Regions from separate parts of the Algoriphagus confluentis genome, predicted to be linked through region 3. Evidence: riboswitches for the same ligand, from Rfam matches in the RefSeq annotation. Region 3 holds a riboswitch; each other region holds the start of a gene.
What was found. A riboswitch is a leader RNA that binds a small molecule or an ion and turns the genes downstream of it on or off. The one in region 3 is predicted to bind S-adenosylmethionine.
Positions count from the first base shown of each region.

Region 1: it holds a riboswitch for S-adenosylmethionine, as region 3 does, so the genes downstream of both, AAA943_RS10090 (trans-sulfuration enzyme family protein) here and AAA943_RS06035 (O-acetylhomoserine aminocarboxypropyltransferase/cysteine synthase family protein) in region 3, are expected to answer to the same signal.
Region 2: it holds a riboswitch for S-adenosylmethionine, as region 3 does, so the genes downstream of both, AAA943_RS05370 (homocysteine S-methyltransferase family protein) here and AAA943_RS06035 (O-acetylhomoserine aminocarboxypropyltransferase/cysteine synthase family protein) in region 3, are expected to answer to the same signal.

Region 1 is NZ_BTPD01000006.1:43,746-49,657, forward strand. It holds gene AAA943_RS10085 (GntP family permease) at 1-421, opposite strand, end outside; gene AAA943_RS10090 (trans-sulfuration enzyme family protein) at 582-1,748, opposite strand; SAM riboswitch class I at 1,842-1,946, opposite strand; gene pth (aminoacyl-tRNA hydrolase) at 2,008-2,568, opposite strand; gene AAA943_RS10100 (50S ribosomal protein L25/general stress protein Ctc) at 2,650-3,222, opposite strand; gene AAA943_RS10105 (ribose-phosphate pyrophosphokinase) at 3,249-4,175, opposite strand; gene AAA943_RS10110 (M14 family metallopeptidase) at 4,521-5,912, shown strand, end outside.
Region 2 is NZ_BTPD01000003.1:147,352-153,263, reverse strand. It holds gene metF (methylenetetrahydrofolate reductase [NAD(P)H]) at 1-585, opposite strand, end outside; gene metH (methionine synthase) at 582-3,284, opposite strand; gene AAA943_RS05370 (homocysteine S-methyltransferase family protein) at 3,277-4,332, opposite strand; SAM riboswitch class I at 4,405-4,504, opposite strand; gene AAA943_RS05365 (hypothetical protein) at 4,589-5,905, opposite strand.
Region 3 is NZ_BTPD01000003.1:291,489-297,400, reverse strand. It holds gene argH (argininosuccinate lyase) at 1-757, shown strand, start outside; gene AAA943_RS06045 (SulP family inorganic anion transporter) at 985-2,526, shown strand; gene AAA943_RS06040 (carbonic anhydrase) at 2,523-3,176, shown strand; SAM riboswitch class I at 3,261-3,371, shown strand; gene AAA943_RS06035 (O-acetylhomoserine aminocarboxypropyltransferase/cysteine synthase family protein) at 3,542-4,846, shown strand; gene AAA943_RS06030 (homoserine O-acetyltransferase family protein) at 4,860-5,906, shown strand.

The sequences.
Region 1 (5,912 bases), on a different contig from region 3:
TTGTCGCTGCATAGGAAAGGGTGCTTTTTGCGGAAAGGGATTTAGCAATGGGATTCATCATGATGATGGTACTGTCTCCAAATACCGGAATGGAAAGAATCCAACTGCTGAGCATTAGGGAAAGGTTCACGGATTTTTCACCCACCCAGCGGAGTACTTTTTCTGCAATCACCATGGCTCCTCCGGTTTTTTCCAAAAAAGTACCCAAAATAACCCCTAGCAAAATCAGCAACCCTACGCTACCCAAAACTCCTCCAAATCCTTCAGAGATCGACTTGATGATCAACTCCGGCTCCATGCCCATCATCAATCCATAAATGATGGCTCCTACAAACAGTGCCAAAAAAGGGTGAATATCAAACTTGATGATGGCAACTAGAATCAGGGTCAATGCGACCAGAATAATCAGGAGTGTGAGCATCTTGGGTTCAAAGGTTGGAGTATGGGTTTTTCCAAAGGAGGAAAAAGTGAAAGCAAAAAATTAAAGAAAAATCAGGGAAAACCAGCCCCTCCAGTGGAAAAGTTGAAAATAGAAAGCCGACTGAAAAAATATCCAGTCGGCTGATGAACTGAGTCTACTCTTATTTTGACTTTTCCAGGGCTTGTTCTACATCCTGAATGATATCATCTGAATGCTCCAAGCCAACCGAAAGGCGGATCAATCCATCTGAAATTCCCACTTTGGCGCGTTCCTCTGCAGAAAGCTTGCTGTGGGTAGTAGAAGCGGGATGGGTGATGATGCTTCGGCTGTCCCCAAGGTTGGCTGTCACCGAGATCATTTTCAGCTGGTCAATAAATCGCTGTGCTCTGGCCACTCCTCCTTTGAGGGAGAGGGTGATGATTCCGCCTCCCGCTTTCATTTGTTTGATTGCCAGGTCGTGTTGAGGATGGGAGGGGAGGAAGGGGTATTTGACTGCTTCCAAGTGGCTATTTCCTTCAAAATATTCTGCGATTCGAAGGGCGTTGGCACAATGGCGGTCCATTCTTACTGCGAGTGTCTCCATGCTTTTAGCCAAAATCCAGGCATTGAAAGGGGATATGGATGGTCCGGTATGCCGGGTGAAAAACTGGACCTCTTTCATGAGGTCCTTTTTCCCCAGAATCAAACCTCCCAATACCCTTCCCTGTCCGTCGATGTATTTGGTCGCACTGTGGGTGACGATATGTGCTCCCCATTTGGCCGGCTGCTGAAGATATGGAGTAGCAAAGCAGTTGTCCACTACCAAAATCAACCCATGGGCCTGAGCAAATTTCCCCGCCCATTCTAAGTCGATGATTTCCAAGCCTGGATTGGACGGAGTTTCGATAAAGAGCATTTTGGTGTTGGGCTGGACCAGTTTTTCCCAATTTTGGCAATCTGAAATATCTCCATAGGTGGAGGTGATTCCCCATTTGGGGAAAACCCGGGTTAATAGCTGATGGGTGGATCCGAAAAGGGAGCGTGAAGCCAAAACATGGTCACCCTGCTGCAAAAGAGAAGCAATGCTCCCGAACATGGCCGCCATACCAGAGGCTGTGGCGATTCCATCATCCGTTCCTTCTGCCGCACAGACCTTTTGGATCAGATCTGCGGAGTTGGGATTGGCATAGCGCGAATAAATATTCCCCTGAATCTCGTCGGCAAACATGGCCCGAGCCTCCTCAGCTGAGTCAAAGGTGAAGCTGGAGGTAAGAAAGATGGGCGAGGAGTGTTCCTTTTCGTTGGTTCGGCTTTGGATTCGAATAGAATCTGTTTCAAAATGGCTCATGGCTTTAGGTATGGATAAGTATGGGCTTCAGGGGTGAAAAAAGAATTTCCCTAAGCAGAACCTGAACCAGAAAGAGGGGTAGATTAATCCGCCAATTTATAGTTCCCGCTGAGGGTAGGACTTGGCACCTTTCTCCTTGGCTGAAGATGGTTGCCAGAGGGTCATCGAGCCTAGTCTCTCGCCTCTTCTTTATAAATCAGTCACCTGAAGTGATGCAAAGAAAAAGGGAGAATTGGGTATTTCCAAATCTCCCTTGCAATCAGTCGTTGAATTGGGTCATAGTTTGGGCGATGCCGACGGTGCAAAACCCTTGAATCATGGATATCGCCCGATCCATCATCTCAGGTAGCTCCTCAAACTCTCGGGGCGTAAATCTTCCCAAAACATATTCTACTTGCCTTCCTTTTGGGAAGTCGTCGCCAATCCCCATCCGTAATCGGGGATAATCCTGTCCACCCAAAAGCGCTTCAATATTTTTTAGCCCATTGTGTCCTGCTGAGCTGCCTTTTCCCCTCATGCGAAGTTTTCCAAAGGGAATGGCTACATCATCCACTAAGACCAGGATGTTTTCCTTGGGCACATTGAGTTCTTTCATCCAATAGTTGACTGCTTTGCCACTTAGGTTCATGTATGTGGTAGGCTTGATGAGATGTAGGGTTCTTCCTTTGTGTTTGATCTCGGCTTTGAAGGCCAGTCGGTCACTTTTCCACGCGGCCCCTTCCTTATCCGCCAATCTATCCAAGGTCAAGAAGCCGATGTTATGTCGGGTGAGTTCGTATTCTGGGCCGATGTTTCCCAAGCCCACAATCAAATATTTCATATTCTATCCGGTTCAAGCTTGTGAAAATAAAAAATCCTGCCCGATAAAGGGCAGGATCTTAATAAACTGTTGGTAATTGAATTACTCAGCCTTTTTTCCTCTAAGTGCTCTCGGAATACCGATGGTCACGATGGATACATTAGGAGAGGTAAGGATTTCATATCCTTCAGGATTCAATTCACCTACTTTGAAAGATTTACCCAAGTCGAGGTTGGAAATATCAGCTTCGATAAAGTCAGGAAGGTTTTGAGCCAATCCTTTTACTTTCAATTTTCTGGTTTTGAATTCCAACTTACCCCCTTTTGCAATACCTGGAGAGCTTCCTGTGATTTTGACAGGAATCTCAAACTTAATCGGCTTGTCGTTGGTGAAAGCCATGAAGTCTGCATGAAGCAATACTTCGCTTACCGGATGGAATTGAGCTTCTTTCAAAACCGCCTTCACGATAGTTCCTTCGATGTTCAATTCCACCAAGTGAACGTCCGGAGTATAGATCAAGTCCCTGAACAGGATGGCAGGGGAATGGAAATGAATTTGTTCAGGAATACCTGGACCGTAAACCACGCAGGGTACACTGCCGGTATCTCTGATCTCATTCAAAGAGGCACTGTCGAGATTTGCTCTTTTAAACCCTATAATCTCTAGTGTTTTCATATGTATTTGTATTTAAAATTGGTTTCTCAGATAAATAGCGAGCTGATTGAAGTATGTCCAGTGACGGCATGAATGGCTTTTCCAAACAGCTCGGCTACAGTGAGGACGCGGATTTTCGGAGAGGGTTGCCTTAGGGCTATGGTGTCGGTGATGACTAATTCTTCCAAAACGGAGTTTTCGATGTTTTCGAAAGCATTTCCTGACAAGACACCGTGAGTCACAATTGCCCTTACAGAAGTCGCACCTTTTTCTTTAATGATTTGGGCAGCTTTGCAGAGAGTACCTGCAGTATCAACCAAATCATCGACTAGAATCACATCTTTACCCTCTACATCCCCGATTACCTGCATGGAGGCGATCTCGTTGGCTCTTTTTCTGTGCTTATCACAGACCACCATTTCTACTTCAAAGTGCTTGGCGTAGGATCTGGCCCTTGCAACACCTCCCACATCGGGAGCTGCAAAAATCATATCCTTGAGCCTAAGCGTGCTCAAATAGGGCGCAAATATAGCTGATCCATTCAAATGATCCAATGGGATATCAAAAAATCCCTGGATTTGTCCTGCATGAAGGTCGCAGGTCATGATTCGGTCTGCACCTGCCGAGGTAATCATGTTGGCGATCAATTTAGCAGCGATGGATACCCGTGGTCGGTCTTTTCTATCCTGCCTAGCATATCCAAAATAGGGGATCACCGCACAGACCTTGTATGCACTTGCCCTTTTTGCGGCATCGATCAGAAGGCAGAGCTCCAGGATGTTGTCACTGGGAGCATTGGTACTTTGGATGATGAAGACGGTGCAGCCACGGATGGATTCATCAAAACTTGGGGACATTTCTCCGTCACTGAACTTAGAGAGAGTAAGGTCACCAAGCTTTTTTCCGTAACTCTTGGCAATTTTTTCTGCTAATTTTTCACTGCTTGATCCGGCAAATATTTTTACCTCTGACATAGGGGAATTCGGGTTGGTGGAGGAGTTCTTTGGTAGACAAAAGTAATGATTTTTGAAGGAAGGGGTAAAAGGCTAAGGAGAAAATCAAAATTTGCCGGCTTTAATTGGGTGAAAGTCCTTTTTGGGGATTAACCCGGCACGACTTTTTGTTTAGGGAGGTTTTCAATACCTAATAAAGGTTGATTCACGGATTGGGAAAAGTACAATCTTGTCAAAAAATAAAGTCAAGGACACCGATCCTGTAATTTTTCAGGATTCCTGAATAGAAAACAGCGAAGAAAGGGTTGAATTGGATATTTTAGGAGTGGATAAGCCCTTTTTATTTCCAAATTAGCCATTGCCATTATGATGAAAAAACTACTTGTAATCCTCTTACTCATCTTGGGGAGTGTTCACTCCTTTGCTCAGAACATCCCTTCTCCCAAAGACCACTTGGGATTTGACATTGGTGAGCCCTACCAATTAGCTAATTTCAGTCAGACAGAGGCTTATTTTAAAAAAGTAGCCGAAGTGAGTGACCGGGTAACCTACACTAGCATCGGGAAAACCGAGTTTGGAAAAGATCAACCCATGCTGATCATTACCTCCCCTTCCAATTTGCCCAAGCTTCAAGAATATAAGGAGATTTCCCAAAAGTTGGGAAGAGCAGAAATTTCGCTGGAGGAAGCCAAGAAATTGTCCAAAGCTGGAAAACCTATAGTCTGGATTGATGGTGGACTTCATGCCAATGAAGTAGTTGGAGCCCAGCAATTGATCGAAACCTTGTATCAATTGGCATCAAGAAACGATGAGGAAACACTTCGGATTCTCGATGAAGTAATAATTCTTCTGGTCCATGCCAATCCGGATGGAATGGAAATCATGTCCAACTGGTACATGATGAATGAAGATCCTGCCAAACGAAATAAAAACATTCCGGTCCTGTATCAAAAATATGTCGGCCATGACAACAACAGGGATTTTTACATGAACAACATGAAGGAAGCTACCAACATTTCCCTTCAACAATACGTAGAGTGGCTCCCACAGATTGTATACAATCATCATCAATCCGGCCCTGCGGGTACAGTGGTCGCGGGTCCTCCGTATAGAGACCCGTTCAATCACGTATTTGATCCTTTGATCATTACCAGTTTGGATGCTGTTGGGGCTGCGATGATTAATCGACTCCATGTGGAAGATAAACCGGGCTATACCCGATTGGACGGCTCTGTTTTCTCTACTTGGTGGAATGGAGGGCTCAGAACCACTCCCTATTACCACAACATGATTGGTATACTCACGGAAATTGTCGGGGATCCTTCTCCCTATTCCATTCCTTTGGTTCCGGATAGATTGATTCCCAATAATGGCACTCCATACCCAGTGACTCCGGGACCATGGCCATTCCGAAGATCCATTGATTATTCCGTTTCTATGAATTACGCTATTCTCAATCATGCCGTGAGGCATGGGGATGAACTTTTGTTCAACTTTTATTTGATGGGAAAAAACTCCATCGATCGAGGGAATACCGACACTTGGACTCGCTATCCCAAATTCGCTCAAGCTATTCAGGAATCCTTTGAGTCTTCGAGAAAAAAGGCAGAGGCAGAGGATGAAGACGCAGCTTACTATGGGTTCAGATCGGGTTTACCCATCCAATTTTATGACTCAGTATATCAAGATCCTTCAAAAAGAGATCCCAGAGGATACATCATCCCCTCAGATCAGCCTGATTTCTATTCAGCTACTAAG
Region 2 (5,912 bases), 140 kb from region 3:
CAATTGCTTAAGATCAAATCTGAGACTTGGAGCTTCAAAATGCTTTTCGGGATAGCCAGCCACGCCCACACAAAAATCCGTGTGAAAGTTGTTTTCGGTCTCCTCGTGCAGGTATCTCCCCTGGTTCATCCTCATAATCTGCTCCACCAACTCACTGGCATAGGTATGCCCTTCAGCTTCGGGTGCAAACTTTTCCCCTTTGGGCGCATCTCCTCTCAGCGCCAATACATTTTCCACCCCGATAAAATTCAGGTCAATCAGGGCATTTTCTGTTTCCTCCTTGGTAAAGCCTCCACAAAGTAAATGCGGAACCGCATCCACTTGAAAACGGCTCATGATTGCTGCACAAATCCCCACAGTACCGGGACGCTTTTTTGTGCTGACTTTTTCCAATAGTCCATTGGGATGCTTTTTGTATATAAATTCTTCCCGATGATATGTTACATCCACAAAGGGAGGCTTGAACTCCATCAAGGGTTCGATCCCCTCCAGAAGTTCTTTAAGGCTTTGTCCTTTGAGAGGAGGAAGAATTTCGAAGGAAAATAAAGTGCTTTTTGCGTTTTTTAGATGCTCAGTGATCTTCATAAGGTTTGATTCGCAAGTATAGTGGATGGCGTATAGGCCAAATTGGGTGAAAGAAGGCGCTCGGCTTGTTCCAGGGAAATTCCTTTTCGCATTGCATAGCTGGCGACTTGGTCTTCGGCGATTTTTCCCAAGCCAAAATACTTTGACTCGGGATGGCCAAAATAAAATCCTGAGACCGAGCTGGTAGGATACATGGCATAGCTGGAAGTCAAGGTGATACCGATTGATTTTTCCAAATCCAAAAGACGGGCAATCGTTTCCTTCTCAGAATGCTCCGGACAGGCAGGATATCCAGGCGCAGGACGAATTCCCGGATATTCTTCCCGAATCAGGGAATCGTTGTCCAAGACCTCTTCCTTGGAATACCCCCAGTATTCTTTTCTAACCAGTTCGTGAACATATTCAGCAGAAGCTTCTGCTAATCGGTCCGCCAAAGCCTTAAAAAGGATATCATTGTAATCGTCCCCTGCAGCTTGGAATTCAGTTAATTTGGCCTCCATACCCAAGCCAGCAGTAACTGCGAAGCATCCCAGATAATCTGTTTTTTCGGGATGGAGATAGTCTGCGAGCGATCGGTTGGGAACTCCTTTTCCTTTTTTGCCCTGCTGTCGCAAAAAGTGGAATTGACCCAGCTTCAAATTTTCATCGTTTGGTTCGAATACAATTGCATCATCGTCCTGACGCTTTACCGGGAAAAGACCGAAAACTGCTTTGGCATGCAACCACTTTTCAGAAATGATCCTATCCAGCATGGCTTGAGCATCCTCATAAAGTTTTTTGGCTTCTCCACCCACAATGGGGTCTTCCAAGATTTTTGGGAATTTCCCACTCAGCATCCAAGTACTGAAAAAGGGCGTCCAGTCGATATATTTTCTCAGCACATCCAAATCCAACTCCTCCAATATCATTTTTCCCATGACTTTTGGCCTTACCGGCTCGTAGGTACTCCAGTCTAGCTCCACCGGATTAGCCTTCGCCTGTTCGTAGCTAACCATTTGTTTGACGGACTGTTTGGCTTCGTGATCTTCTCTCAGCTGCCGATAGGTCTCTTTGATCTGGAATCGGTAAGCTTCTCGGGTTTCCTCGGAAATAGCCTCTCCAGCAATAGGCACAGATTTGCTGGCATCAGTCACATGAACCACAGTCCCCGAATACACTGGATCAATTTTGACAGCCGTGTGAATTCGGGAGGTAGTGGCTCCACCGATCAAAAGCGGAATCTGTAAACCCTGACGCTCCATTTCGGAGGCCACATTGACCATCTCATCCAAGGATGGTGTGATCAATCCACTCAGTCCGATGATGTCTACTTTGTTTTTGACTGCTTCATCGATTATTTTCTGAGCATCTACCATCACCCCCAAATCAATAATTTGGTAGCTGTTACATGCCAAGACGACCCCAACGATGTTTTTCCCTATATCGTGGACATCGCCCTTCACTGTAGCTAGGAGAATCTTCTTCAACGAAGATGCTTCCTGCCCTTCTTCGGGCAATGGCATAAATGGCTCCAGATATGCTACTGCTTTTTTCATCACCCGGGCGGATTTGACCACCTGAGGAAGAAACATTTTCCCCTCTCCAAACAAATCTCCCACAACATTCATCCCATCCATGAGCGGGCCTTCGATTACTTTTAGAGGATTGACCAATTCCTGCCTGGCGGCCTCGGTGTCCTCGACGATGAAGTCCAGAATTCCTTTGACCAAGGCATGCTCAATCCTTTTGGCTACAGGATCAGATCTCCATGCTTCGTTGACAACTTCCTTTTTATCTGCTGCTTTGACCGTTTCGGCAAAATCCAGCAAACGCTCTGTCGCGTCTGACCTTCGGTCAAATAGAACATCCTCTACCCTTTCGAGCAAATCCTTTGGAATGTCATCGTAGACTTCAAGCATGGTTGGATTGACGATTCCCATATCCATACCATGATGTATAGCATGGTAGAGAAAAGCGGCATGCATAGCTTCACGAACCCGATCATTTCCTCTGAAGGAAAAAGAAACATTGGACACACCCCCACTCACTTTGGCACCGGGAAGATTTTCCTTGATCCATTTTGTAGCCAAAAAGAAGTCCAGTGCATTGCGTCGATGCTCTTCCATTCCTGTGGCAACCGGGAAAATATTCGGGTCGAAAATGATATCCTGAGGATTGAATTTGACCTGATCCACCAAAACCCGATAACTACGCTGGCATATCTCAATTCGGCGATTGTATGTATCTGCCTGTCCTTTTTCGTCAAAAGCCATGACTACCACCGCAGCTCCAAACTTCTTGATGGTCTTGGCTTGTAGGATAAATTCTTCCTCCCCGTTTTTGAGGGAAATCGAATTGACAATCCCTTTTCCCTGCACACACTTCAGTCCTGCTAAGATGATACTCCACTTGGAGCTATCGATCATGATGGGAATTCGGCTGATTTCCGGCTCCGAAGCGATCAGGTTGAGGAAGCGGGTCATGGCATATTCTCCGTCCAGCATGCCCTCATCCATGCATACGTCCAAGACCTGAGCTCCGCCTCTGACTTGATCCAAAGCGATATCCAGGGCTTCATCGTATTTACCATTCAGAATGAGCCGGGCAAACTTCTTCGAGCCGGTGATATTGGTCCGCTCGCCGATATTGACAAAATTGATGTTTGGGGTGAAAACCAGAGGCTCCAGTCCCGATAATTTCATGTAGTCTTGCTTAGGCATTGCTTTCCTCCTCTTCCAATTCTAATTCTTTTTTTCTAGGCTGAAATTCGGCTGCCATTTTTGCCAAAGCACGAATATGATCCGGGGTGGTTCCACAGCATCCTCCCAAAATATTCAGCATTCCTTCTTTCAAAAAATCCCTGACTTGATCGGCCATTTCATTCGCTCCCTGATCGTATGCGCCAAATTCATTTGGCAAGCCAGCATTCGGATAGGCAGAAACATAGAAAGGTGCTTTTTGCGAAAGCACTTTCAAATAAGGTCTTAATTCCTTTGCTCCCAGCGCGCAATTTAAGCCTACCGAAAGCAAGGGAACATGGGAAACAGAAATCAAAAAGGCCTCTGTGGTCTGTCCAGAGAGCGTTCTTCCGGAAGCATCCGTGATGGTCCCTGAAATCATAATCGGAATCCCCCCTTCTCTAGGGTCTAGCGGGATGTTCCTTTCTTCATACACTTCCTGCACGGCATAAAGCGCTGCTTTTGCATTGAGCGTATCAAATATAGTCTCGATCAAAATGATATCTGCCCCACCATCCAACAGTCCTCGGACCTGCTCTGAATAAGCTTCCGCAAGTTGGTCAAAAGTAATCGCCCGATACCCGGGGTCGTTGACATCTGGAGAAATGGAAGCTGTCCTATTGGTAGGCCCCATGGCTCCGGCTACAAATCGGGGTTTGGAGGAATCCAGTGCTGTAAATTCATCAGCTACTTCCCTTGCGATTTTGGCTGATTCAAAGTTGATCGCATAGGCCAAATGCGGAAGCGCATAGTCTTCCTGAGCGATGGTAGTACCGGAAAAAGTATTGGTTTCAATGATATCAGCACCAGCTTCCAGGTATTCCCTATGGATGGCTTTGATGATATCAGGTCTGCTTAATGAAAGGAGATCATTGTTCCCTTTCAAAGGTTTGGGATGATCGGCCAGTTGAGAAGTTCTGAAATCATTTTCATCCAGGGTATAGCGCTGAATCATTGTGCCCATCGCACCATCCAATATTAGGATTCGCTTTTCAATCGCTTGGAGTAGGACTTCGGTTCGGTTTTGCATGGTAATAGTTTCTTCAAATCAAAAAGCAAATCGAGCAAAACACGGAGAAAAGTACGGAGAGGTATTCTTTTCCGCTCATCTTCTTCCGGCATATCCGGAATGGGAGTTAGCACCTTGTTATCAGGTTGCTAAGACGTCGTAGGGCCCTTCCCTCGGTCTTTCTCGATAAGCTGGACAAAAATAACAGCAAAAAGGGAATTCCAATCAACTGAAGGAAGTAAAACTTGGATAAAAACAGAATTCAACTTTATCTCAACTAAGGCCGAACCCCTATTCCAAAAAGCAGGTAGCTTCCTGACATGTATTGATTCATAGAGATCTCTCCAAGACTATATCCCGGAAAAGCCAACTCATATCCGGCGGAAGCTGAAAACACCAAGTCAAAAAGCTTTCTTTTGGTAAGAGGCAATCCATACTCCAAAAAAACTTCGGGCTTGATCATGACTCCTGAGCTTCGGAGATATCCGTCAAAATATCGATCTTCCAAAAGTTCTGGAAAATCCGGTTTGTTTACATCGCTTAGTGTATATCGAAGATTGCCGTAACCCAGACCTCCCAATGCCCCCAATGCAAAATTCTCAAATTGAATCAGTTTAAAGCCTCCATTGGCGTAGACCCGAACACTATTCAGGCTATGTTCTTGAAAATTGCTCGCTTGTCCACTCATCGCAAGATTAAATACGTCCACTCCGTAGAGCAATCCTTCGGTATCACCCAGGATTCTCAACCCCCAATTGGAGGGTTTTCCTTCCAAGGGCTGATAGCCAAAGGATTCAAGGTAGCCGTTCAGTGCGTCAGGCTTGGTATTGTGAACCCCCCGCACCAAAGAAATTCCTATAGTAGCATCTTTATAAAAGAAATTGCGTTCAGGAAGTGAAATCCCGGCCCCGACCCGGATAAAAGCACCTGACTGGGCATTGTCAAAAGCTATCCCATTCATATTCCAGGAGTTTTCGATCGGGCTGAAAGAATAACCTCCCCTCGCCATAACCTGAAGTGCTTCTTTTCTTCCCGGAATAGGAAAGTCATAACTCAGCTGAAAGCCGATTTCGGTCAGGAAGTTGCCAAATTGAGAAGTTCCCTGATGGATATCGTTTTTCCGAAGGATAAATCCCTGCTGGGAATCAAGAAGAAATAGCTCAAGATTTCGATCCTGCTCCTCTGGGAGCATCTGAAAGTTCATGAAACCAAAACCCAAGCCCAAGTAGTGGATCAATTGAAACCTGCCCTCTTCCGTCATCGAATAGCCTATATTCAGAAGAGCCCGGGTAGTCCGGTACCTAATCCGCATATCGTCCAGCTGACTTGCTTTCCCTGTATGCTGTCCCAGATCAAACCCCAGCACAAAATCATTGATTCTGGTCTGGTACCCCAATCCGATACTGGAATACCTATTTCTCAAAGAGGACAGACCTCTTTCATTCAGCATTTGATTAAACTGGGTAAGATTAGCTCCCGAAAAGCCCGAGTAAGCATAAAATGTGGGTCGCTTATTGATCAATTCTTGGGAGAAAGAACTTCCAAGACAACCAACAAACAGGGTAGTAAGAAAAATCCTAACTAAGGTAGACATGAAACAG
Region 3 (5,912 bases):
TTCGGCTGCCGGGTACGGGTCCAGCTTTCCATTGGATAGAAAGATGACCACTCAGCTTCTTGGATTCGCTGATTTACATTATAATGTGATTAACGCCCAAAACTCCAGAGGCAAAACGGAACGAACGCTGTCTTTTGCAATGGCCGGATTGGCAGCTACGCTCAATCGATTGGCCACCGATAGTTGTCTTTTCATGAATCAACATTTTGGATTTATCGGATTTCCTGACAATCTCACTACAGGCAGCAGTATTATGCCCCATAAGAAAAATCCAGATGTTTTTGAGTTGATTCGTGCCAAATCCAATCAAATTCAGGGTATTCCGGTCAAGGTGGGTTTTCTTTTGACCAATATGAGCACAGGCTATCACAGAGATTTGCAACTGCTCAAGGAAGAGATCTTTCCTGGAATGGCTTCACTTAGGGAATGCCTGAAAATGAGCTCATTTATGCTCAGCTCTGTGCAGATCAAAAAGGACATTCTCAAGGACCCCTTTTACAAGCACCTGTTTTCCGTAGAGGTAGTCAATGACTTGGTCCTTCAGGGCGTCCCCTTCCGGGATGCGTACAAAAAGGTGGGCTTAGATATCGAGGCAGGAAATTTCCACCCTGACCAAAGTAACCTCAAACATACCCATGAAGGAAGCTTGGGCAACATGTGTCTGGAGGAAATACAAGAACAAATGGATCAACAAATTCAGTCTTTTTCCTTCGAGCAGATCAATGGATGCATGAATGCGCTGTTAGCCAAAGGGTAGGAATCTGAATGTTGAAATTTTGAATGAAAATAAAACTATATATGAAGGACTGCTTTTCTCCTTCCTAAAATTCTCTGCAAATCAGGAGGCTGAGCGAAGGTCGGTGAGCATAATCGAACCAAGTCGAGGTCATTATGAATTACTGGCGGGATAGCGGGCAATCATAAAACTTTATTTTCACCTTTGAATTCACATATAGTAAGTCTTTAACCCCTCGAGTTTTTTCCATGGATCGCTATTTCGGAGCCAATTTAAAAAGTGATCTCAAAGCCAGTTTGGTGGTTTTTCTGGTGGCTTTGCCCCTTTGTTTAGGGATTGCTATAGCCAGTGGAGCTCCATCCATTTCTGGCCTTATCGCAGGAATAATAGGTGGCATTGTCGTTGGAATGATTTCAGGATCTCAGATCAGTGTGAGCGGACCGGCTGCTGGCCTTACCGTCATAGTTTTGGATTCTATCACTTCATTGGGAAGCTTCGAGCTCTTCCTTGGAACGGTCCTGATCGCAGGACTACTGCAAATCCTGTTAGGAATAGCCCGAGCGGGTGAGTTGGGTTATTTTTTTCCTCATTCGGTTATCAAAGGAATGCTCACGGCCATTGGTTTGATTTTGATTTTGAAGCAGATTCCCCATGCTTTGGGCTATGACAAAGACACCATGGGAGATGAATCTTTCCTTCAGGCGGACCAGCATAATACGATTACAGAAATCGGCTATGCCATACAGTATCACAGTCCCGGAGCCTTGCCCATAGTCTTCACGGCGCTTTTGGTTTTGATTCTTTTTGAAAATCCCAGGATTGGAAATCATTCCTTTTTTGGCCTCATTCCGGGGGCACTTTGGGCAGTACTCATAGGCTTGGGAATCAATGAAGCTTACGGGGTTTGGAAACCGGAATGGAAGCTAGGAGGAGAGCAATTGGTGACTATTCCTCAAGTCAACTCCTTGAATGAGCTTTCCGGACTTCTTACTTTTCCTGATTTCAGTCTCATTACCAGTTCGCAATTCTGGATCGTGTCTATCACTATCGCTGTAGTGGGAAGTATTGAGACTTTGCTCAGTATCGATGCTGCGGACAAAATGGATCCTCAAAAGCGAATCACTCCCACCAATCGGGAATTGATTGCTCAGGGAGCGGGAAATTCCCTCTCAGGACTTATAGGTGGTCTTCCTATCACGGCCGTTATTGTCCGCAGTTCGGCAAATATTTCATCTGGAGCAAAGACCAAGCTCTCTGCTATTTTTCACGGATTTTTACTCCTCATTTTGGTTTTATCCATACCCGGAATTCTGAATAAAATCCCGCTAAGCTGTCTTGCTGCCGTACTGTTTGTCGTAGGGTATAAACTGGCCAAACCTTCGATTTTCATAGGAGTCTATGAGAAAGGATGGAATCAATTTATCCCATTTATGGTCACCTTATTGGCCATACTCTTTACCGATTTACTGATTGGAATAGGAATCGGGATGGTTTTTGGGTTGTTTTTTGTGGTGAAAAGCAATTTTCAGCGGGCCCTCACCATAACAGAGCTCAATGGAAACTACTTGCTCAAACTCCAAAAAGATGTATCTTTTCTAAACAAGCCATTCCTCCTCAAAAAGTTGGCAGAAATTCCCGAAGGCGCAAAAGTAATTCTGAACGCACATAAGGCGAGATTTATAGACAGTGATATCAGGGAGGTTTTGGATGATTTTATCCAATCTTGTCCTTCCAAAAACATTGAAATCACCATCGAAGGCTACCCCTACCATCTGACCAAACGCCTATGAATCCCTACGAAAAACTTCTACTTCAGAATAAGGCCTGGTCTGAGGAAAAAACCCAAAACGATCGGGACTTTTTCATGCGACTCGCTGATCAACAAAAGCCCAAGTTTCTTTGGATCGGGTGCTCAGACAGCCGGGTTTCTGCCAACGAAATTACCGGAACAGATCCTGGAGAGGTCTTTGTTCACCGAAACATCGCCAATGTAGTGGTCCATACTGATCTCAATCTACTCTCTGTACTCCAATACGCGGTTGAGGTTCTGAAAGTGGAGCATGTTATCATATGCGGTCATTATGGATGCGGAGGAGTTGAGGCAGCAATCTCCCATCATTCCTATGGTTTGATCAACAAATGGCTCAGAAACATCAAAGAAGTTTACAAGCTTTATCAAGCGGAAATTGAATCTATTTCCGATCATAAAAAACAGGTAAATCGCCTGGTGGAGCTTAATGTCATCGAACAATGCCAGGGCTTGATAAAAACTTCAATCATCCAAAAAGCCTGGAAAGAACGTAAAGCACCGCATGTCTACGGATGGGCTTACGGACTGGAGGATGGATTGGTCAAAGAGTTGGTCAAGATTACTCCCGACCTCGAAAATGTACATCCTATCTTTCGCTATTCTGACGATCAGTTGAATCCGATTTTGTGATTTTACGGTCGATTTAGGAATTAATTTTTGGGATTGTCAAAAAGCCCTGTTTACTTTGTTGTATCCTTTCACTTTTTGTGCAGGGATTTATAAAGAAGAGGCGAGAGACAGGCTCTACGACCCTCTGGCAACCTTCCAAAGTGGAAAGGTGCCCATTCCTGCCGGAGAAGAGGGTCTTCTTCGGAACTATAAATTCCTTGCGGTATGATCAAACAAGCTTCCCTTCTTCCCTTATCCTTTCTTGGCTTTCCTTCTTCTTTGCAGGGAAGAAAACTAGCTGCCCTGCAATTAATTTCTTTGGCTGCCAAATGCCAGTCACATACCAACTCATTGAATCGTCTTTTAACCCTTTAACCCTACTTACCATGTCAAGTAACTATCGATTTGAAACCCTTCAGCTTCACGCTGGACAAGCACCTGATCCGGCCACCAATTCCCGGGCAGTACCCATCTATCAGACCACGTCCTACACCTTCAACAGTGCGGAGCATGGTGCCAATTTATTTGGATTGAAAGAATTCGGAAATATCTACACCCGAATCATGAATCCCACGACGGATGTTTTCGAAAAAAGAATTGCAGCATTGGAAGGCGGTGTGGCCGCTGTAGCCACCAGTTCAGGACAAGCTGCCCAGTTTTTGGCATTAAATAATATACTCCAAGCAGGGGAAAACTTTGTTTCTACTTCTTTTCTTTATGGAGGAACTTACAACCAATTCAAGGTTGCTTTCAAAAGAATAGGAATCGAGGCAAGATTTGCCAAAGGAGACTCTCCGGAAGCTTTTGAAAAGCTGATCAATGCAAAAACCAAAGCGATTTATTTGGAAACCATCGGAAATCCGGAATTCAACATTCCCGACTTTGAAGCGATTGCGGCTTTGGCAAAAAAACATGACATCCCGCTTATCGTAGACAACACATTTGGTGCAGGAGGGTACTTGTTCAAGCCGATAGCCCATGGAGCCAATATCGTGACCTCTTCTGCCACCAAATGGATCGGAGGACACGGTACTTCTATCGGAGGAGTAATCGTCGATGCCGGCAATTTTAACTGGGGAAACGGGAAATTTTCTCAATTTTCCGAACCCTCTGAAGGATATCATGGCTTGAATTTTTGGGAGATTTTTGGAGAAAACAATCCTTTAGGCCTTCCCAATATTGCCTTTGCAATCCGGGCTCGTGTAGAAGGCCTTAGAGACTTTGGACCTGCTATTAGCCCTTTCAATTCATTTTTGCTTCTCCAAGGCATAGAAACTCTTTCCTTAAGGGTGCAAAGGACAGTCGAAAATGCCTTGGCAATCGCCTCTTGGCTGGAGTCTCATCCCAAGGTGTCCAAAGTGAATTATCCCGGATTACCTTCCTCTCCCTACCATGCTTTAGCCAAAAAATACCTCAAGAATGGTTTTGGAGGGGTCTTGAGTTTTGAACTGAAAGGAGACAAAGAATCGACTTCTGCATTTATCAATAATCTCGAGCTTATTTCACATTTGGCTAATGTGGGTGATGCCAAGACCCTGATTATTCAGCCCTCAGCCACAACCCATCAGCAGCTGAGTGAAGAAGAGCAGCTTGCGGCGGGAGTTACCCCAACCTTGTTGCGGCTTTCTTTGGGAATTGAGCACATTGAAGACATCAAAGCAGACTTACAACTGGCCTTCGACAAACTATAAACCTTAATTGCGGATGGAATTTCTTCTTTCCCCTAGGGAATTTACAATGATTGAACACACCTTTCACAGCGAAGAACCTCTTGTCTTGGAATCGGGACAAGTGCTCAAATCTTACCATTTAGCTTATACCACCTACGGCTTACTCAATCCGGATAAGTCCAATGCGATTTGGGTTGTCCATGCCCTCACCGGCAACTCCCATGCTGCTGAATGGTGGGAAGGGTTGATTGGTGACGGGAAATTCTTCGATCCTGCTTCGCATTTCATCATTTGTGTCAACCTCCTAGGAAGCAGTTATGGATCTACCAATCCACTCAGTGTCAATCCAGACACCGGGCAGTCCTATTTCTATGATTTTCCTCAATTGACACCGAGAGATTTGGCGGCAAGTTTGGAGGCGCTGAGAATTCACCTTCACCTGAGCCAAATCCATACCCTGATTGGGGGTTCACTTGGAGGGCAAGTAGCTTTAGAATGGGCCGTTGAACTGGGAAAGAAGCTTAAAAATGCAGTCATTTTGGCCTCAACGGCCAAAACCAGCCCATGGGTGATCGGATTCAATGAAGCCCAAAGGATGGCCATTGAATCCGACCCTTCCTGGGGTTCCCATACACCCGAAGCAGGGAAAAAAGGGCTAGAAACGGCCCGGGCTATCGCCATGCTGAGTTACCGCCACCCCGGTGATCTGAAGAAAAAACAAACGGATACGGAAGAAAAACTTGAGGATTTTCGGGCGGCTTCCTACCTCAGATATCAAGGTCAAAAATTAGCCAAACGATTTAATGCCCTTTCCTACTGGACGCTGAGTAAGACCATGGACAGTCAGGATTTAGGAAGAAATCGAGGGGGGGCTGTAGCTGCATTGCAATGCATCGAGGCAAGGGTTTTGGCTATTGGGGTCAATACCGACTTGCTTTTCTTGCCTGAAGAGTCTCAGTTTATCGCTGAAAATTCCAAAAGAGGGCAGTACAAAGAAATCACTTCCACCGCAGGACATGATGCTTTCCTGATCGAATTTGAGCAATTGAGCGCACTGTTGACCTCTTTCTATCAGGAATAGCAAAAA